Geobacillus stearothermophilus ATCC 12980: one gene and its partner. The protein of the gene in region 1 interacts with the protein of each later gene in a pairwise test. Links are inferred from orthologs where the notes say so. Each region holds a gene or a part of one and is shown in the gene's direction. Other genes may lie near its edges.

The links. The genes of interacting proteins can lie anywhere in the genome.
Region 2: the proteins of QSJ10_RS05130 (region 1) and QSJ10_RS10960 interact in binary tests that used the Bacillus subtilis proteins (3 or more experiments, as listed by UniProt). The link is inferred for Geobacillus stearothermophilus ATCC 12980 from one-to-one orthologs.

The regions. Positions count from the first base shown.
Region 1 is NZ_CP128494.1:941,442-944,227, forward strand. What follows is about bases 1-2,771. They hold QSJ10_RS05130 (DivIVA domain-containing protein), read left to right. Parts: upstream 1-1,015; coding sequence 1,016-1,528; downstream 1,529-2,771. Other genes in these bases: QSJ10_RS05120 (YggT family protein), read left to right, coding at 1-64; QSJ10_RS05125 (YlmH family RNA-binding protein), read left to right, coding at 166-939; ileS (isoleucine--tRNA ligase), read left to right, coding at 1,899-2,771. Outside these bases: more of ileS, read left to right, coding at 2,772-2,786. UniProt on the Bacillus subtilis protein: May act as a pilot protein, directing MinCD to the polar septation sites or by inhibiting MinCD at the midcell site of division. Required for polar localization of the chromosome during sporulation.
Region 2 is NZ_CP128494.1:2,014,119-2,016,915, reverse strand. Bases 2-2,783 are described here. They hold QSJ10_RS10960 (post-transcriptional regulator), read left to right. Parts: upstream 2-1,139; coding sequence 1,140-1,427; downstream 1,428-2,783. Other genes in these bases: secDF (protein translocase subunit SecDF), read left to right, coding at 1,540-2,783; spoVB (stage V sporulation protein B), read right to left, coding at 2-1,028. Outside these bases: more of spoVB, read right to left, coding at 1-1; more of secDF, read left to right, coding at 2,784-2,797. UniProt on the Bacillus subtilis protein: Required for post-transcription initiation control of the comE operon. Promotes the accumulation of its target comE mRNA to septal and polar sites.

The DNA.
Region 1 (2,786 bases):
TGTCCTTGAATTTGCGACAAGAGGGCTGTATGCGTTGTTTGACATCCTCGAAGCGCAGTTTTAGCAGCCGGACGGAACGCGCGTCGTTTGGCCCGGCGCAGGCGGGCGGAATAGCGGGAGGAATCCGTTCCGGGTTCCTTTCTTTATGAGGCAAGGTGAATGGGAATGGAGCTGTATCAGCACTTCCGCAAAGAGGAACATCAATTCATCGATCATGTAATAGAATGGAAGGAAATGGTAGAACGTCAGTACGCTCCGAAGCTGACCGATTTTCTTGATCCGCGCGAGCAGCAAATCGTGCAAAGCATCGTCGGCAGCGACGGAGACGTGCGCGTGTCCTTTTTCGGCGGCGCTTTGTTTGTCGAGCGGAAGCGGGCGCTTTTGTATCCGCCGTATTTCGAACCGAATGAGGAGGATTATGACATCGCCTTGTTCGCTGTCCGCTATCCAGGCAAATTCGTTTTCCTTGAACACCGCGACGTCTTAGGAGCGCTCATGTCGCTCGGCTTGCGGCGGGGCAAGTTCGGCGACATTCTCGTCCAAGGAGGAGAGATCCAATTTTTTGCCGCCGCCGAGGTGGCCGATTACATTCGCCTCCATGTCGGGACGATCGGCAAAGCGCCGGTTTCGCTTGAGCTGTTGCCGCTGTCAGCTGCCATGCCGCTTGCCGAAACGTGGGAGGAAGGAACGGTCACGGTGTCTTCTCTAAGGCTCGATGCGGTGCTTGCCCAGGCGTTCCGCCTCGCGCGCGAGAAAGCGAAGACGCTCATTGAAAGCGGGCTCGTCAAAGTGAACTGGAAGGTGGTGGACAAGCCCGAATTTGTATGCGGGCCGGGCGATGTCCTGTCGGCGCGCGGGTTTGGTCGCTGCAAGCTGTTTTCCGTCGAGGGGATGACGAAAAAAGAACGCTGGCGCATCCGGCTGGGCCGTCAAAAATAATCGAATCGCAGCAGGAAATGGGCTGATCGTGTCGAATGAAGGAAGAAAAGGAATGATGGAGACGGAGGTGGCCATTGTGCCGTTAACGCCATTGGATATTCACAATAAGGAATTCAGCCGCGGATTTCGCGGGTATGACGAAGATGAAGTGAATGAGTTTTTGGATCAAATTATTAAAGATTACGAAATGCTCATCCGTGAAAAAAAGCAGCTGGAGGAAAAAGTGGCCGAACTGACGGAAAAATTGAATTACTTTTCCAACATTGAAGAAACGTTAAATAAGTCGATTCTTGTGGCTCAGGAAGCAGCGGAAGAAGTGAAGCGCAACGCACAAAAAGAGGCGAAGCTGATCATTAAAGAAGCGGAGAAAAACGCGGAGCGCATCATCGGCGACGCGTTGGCCAAATCGCGGAAAATCGCGTTGGAAGTCGAAGAACTCAAGCGGCAGTCGAAAGTGTTCCGCGCTCGCTTCCGCATGCTCGTTGAGGCGCAGCTCGATATGATCAACAGCCGTGACTGGGACGAGTTGATGGAATACGAGACGCCTGATCTCGAAGAAGAGGTGAAAGAGCCGTTGTCTCAGCCTTGACGAACCGAGGCCATGTCGGGTATAATCATTGGCAAAAATCACTGCACCAGCCGCCGTGGGAGGCGGTTGGCTTTTTTCAGGATGAATAGCGAAATAGTCATCGACGATGAAAGGGATAGTAGCTCTTGAACGACCGGTCGCAGCGAGCTGGGGATGGTGGAAGCCTGGCATCGGCGCAAGAGTGAACATCACCCTGGAGTTCCATGCCGAACATCCAGTAGGCCATGGCGCGTCATTCCCGTTACGAATGAAAAGTGGGCTGTGCGTCGTTTGCATGGCCAAGAAGGGTGGTACCGCGAGACCGTTCTCGTCCCTTGCCGGGGGAGAACGGTTTTTTATTTGGAATCTAGCGTTCGAAGGAGGAGCAAGGATGGATTACAAAGAGACGCTGCTTATGCCGCAAACCGAGTTCCCGATGCGCGGCAACTTGCCGAAGCGGGAGCCGGAGATGCAAAAAAAATGGGAGGAAATGGACATTTACCGGAAAGTGCAGGAGCGGACGAAAGGGCGTCCGTTGTTCGTGCTGCATGACGGCCCGCCGTATGCCAACGGGGATATTCATATGGGCCATGCGCTGAACAAAATTTTAAAAGACATCATCGTCCGCTACAAATCGATGAGCGGCTATTGCGCGCCGTACGTGCCGGGCTGGGATACGCACGGCTTGCCGATCGAAACGGCGCTCGCGAAGCAAGGCGTCGACCGCAAATCGATGAGCGTCGCCGAGTTTCGCAAGTTGTGCGAGCAATACGCGTACGAGCAAATCGACAACCAGCGCCGGCAGTTTAAGCGGCTCGGCGTGCGCGGCGACTGGGACAACCCGTACATTACGCTCAAGCCGGAGTACGAAGCCCAGCAAATTAAAGTGTTCGGCGAAATGGCGAAAAAAGGGCTCATTTACAAAGGGTTGAAGCCGGTCTATTGGTCCCCGTCAAGCGAATCGGCGCTCGCTGAAGCGGAAATCGAATATAAAGACAAGCGTTCGCCGTCGATTTATGTCGCCTTCCCGGTGAAAGACGGCAAAGGCGTGCTTGAGGGCGATGAGCGAATCGTCATTTGGACGACGACGCCGTGGACGATTCCGGCGAACTTGGCGATCGCGGTTCATCCGGATTTGGATTACCATGTTGTCGATGTCAGCGGAAAACGGTATGTCGTCGCCGCCGCCTTGGCGGAATCGGTGGCGAAAGAAATCGGTTGGGACGCATGGTCGGTCGTCAAAACGGTCAAAGGAAACGAGCTTGAATACGTCGTGGCG
Region 2 (2,797 bases), 1.1 Mb from region 1 along the record:
AGCGGCTCGGCGAACAAGTAAAGAATGACGGTGGAAAGGCCGCCGGTGATAAGCGACAAGCGCATCGCCTGGGTGATCCGGTATTCGACCAAAAGCAGCTTGCGTTGCGCCATGGCTTCGCTGATGGCCGGCACCAGGGTGGTCGAAAGCGCGTACGTAATAAACGACGGCAACGTCAACAACGGCAGCGCGTAGCCGACAAGCTGTCCGTATTGCCTTGTGGCAGTGGAGGCGGCGATGCCGGCCAATGCCAAGCTGTTGGCGACGACGATTGGCTCAAAAAACCAAGAAAGCGAGCCGATCAAACGGCCGCCGGTCGTTGGCAAGGCAATGCGCATGAGGCGGACGAACGTCTCTTTGCCGGCTTGGACGTAGTGAAAAAACTTTGTCCGCAGGCGAATCGATTTTTTAACCTTAAATAAAAACAGTAAATACAATAATGCTGCCAGCTCGCCGAGAACGGAAGACGCCATGGCGCCGGCGGCGGCATACTCGACGCCGTACGGCAAAAGCGGCTGTGTGCATAAGGCGATCAAGCTGATGCGGACGATTTGTTCCAGCAAGAGCGAGTAGGCGTACGGTTTCATTTGCTGGCGTCCTTGAAAGTAGCCGCGCAGCACCGAAGAGATGGCGACGATCGGCACAATTGGAGCGATGGCAAGAAGCGGATAGTACGTACGCGGGTCGGTGAACATCGTCCGGGAGAGCCATGGCGCAACAGCGATCAACGCCGGCAGAAGCACGATGCTTAGCGCGCCGGTGGTGGCCAGCGACACGACGAGAATTTGTTTCACCCGTTGCCGGTCGCCGGCCGCCTCTGCTTCGGCGACGAGTTTGGAAATGGCGACCGGAAGCCCGATCTGCGTCGCGGTAATCGCTAAAACGAGCGTCGGCACGGCCATCATGTACAGCCCGACTCCTTCATCGCCGATCATGCGGGCGACGACAATTCGGTTGATGAAGCCGAGAATTTTCGTAATAAAGCCAGCGACGATTAAAATGACCGTACCTTGTAAAAATTTAGACATTTTCTCCCCCTGCCTTCTCAAATGCCTCCATCTTTTATACAATATATGCAAGGCCCATGGCCAAGCATGACAAGATTGGCAGGCGGCAATGGATACAAGGGGGTATGGGGGATGGATGAAAACCGGAAGCTGCGCGAACAGCTCATGCCGGCGCTCGAGTCGAAGTGCGATGAGTTTCGTCTTCTCGGCTATACGCAAGTGACGATGGACGGGCTGTGGGAATGTTTATGTTCCCGAAAGTGGAAGCATCGGCCGGCGGAAAAAAAACTGCATGAGTTGGTCAGCGACATTTTCTCTCTTTCGCCGAGCGAGTATATGATATTTTTGACGATGCGTTCGTATAAGCAGCAGGCGGCCGGCGATGATGAGTTGGAGCGGGTTTTAAAGGAGTTGTTATAGTGGAAAATTGACACTTGCCGGCTGCTGTTTCATAATGGAAGGCGAGGCCAATGTTTTGCTTGGCGCGACACCGGACGGCTCTGAAGCAAGTTGAAGGAGGATCTTAAGGAGAATGGTAAAACGAAACCGCATCGTCGCCTTTTTTCTGCTCCTGCTTTTGTTCGCCGGAGTGATGGGGCCGACGATTCAAGGAATTGTACATAACATCAAACTGGGCCTTGACTTGCAAGGCGGTTTTGAAGTGCTGTATGAAGTGAAGCCGGCCAAAAAAGGCGATAAGATTGACCAAGAGACGCTGCAAAGCACCGTCAGTGCGCTGAATAAACGGATCAACGTCCTTGGCGTCAGTGAGCCGCGCGTTGACATCGAGGGAGGAAACCGCATCCGCGTCCAGCTCGCCGGGGTGAAAGACCAAAATGAGGCGCGCGAAATTTTGTCCACGCAGGCGAAATTGACGTTCCGCGATGTCAATGACAACGTGCTTATGGATGGAAGCGACCTCGTCCAAGGCGGAGCGAAGCTGTCGTTTGATGAAAACGGCCGGCCGAGCGTCGCTCTGAAATTGAAAGACGCCGACAAGTTCCGCCAGGTGACGGAAAAAGTATATAAAATGGGGCCGCCAAACAACATTTTAGTCATTTGGCTCGATTTTAAAGAAGGGGTGGACTCCTACCGGAAAGAAGCGGGCAAAACGGATCCGAAATTTATTTCCGCCGCTTCAGTCAACCAAGTGTTCAATCAGACGGATGTGTCGATCGTCGGCAATTTTACGGTCAAAGAAGCGCAACAGCTGGCCGATTTGCTCAATGCCGGCGCGCTGCCGGTCGAGCTGCATGAAATTTACTCCACGTCCGTCGGCGCTCAGTTTGGGAAAAACGCCCTGCAAAAAACGGTGTTGGCCGGCATCATCGGTGTGGCGGCGATCTTCTTGTTCATGATTTGGTTTTACCGGCTTCCCGGGATCATCGCCGTCATTACGCTGTCGGTATACATTTATTTGATTTTGCTTTTGTTTGATTGGATGAACGTCGTGATGACGCTGCCGGGCATTGCCGCCCTGATTTTAGGGGTTGGGATGGCGGTCGATGCCAACATTATTACGTACGAACGGATCAAAGAGGAGCTGAAGCTCGGCAAGTCGATGCTGTCGGCGTTCCGTGCTGGCAACCGCGGGTCGTTTGCGACGATTTTTGACGCCAACCTTACGACGATCATCGCCGGCGCTGTTCTTTTTATTTACGGGACAAGCTCGGTGAAAGGGTTTGCGACGACGCTCATCATCAGCATCGTCGTCAGCTTTCTCACCGCTGTTTATGGCACGCGGCTGTTGCTCGGACTGCTTGTGTCAAGCCGCTGGCTCGATAAAAAGC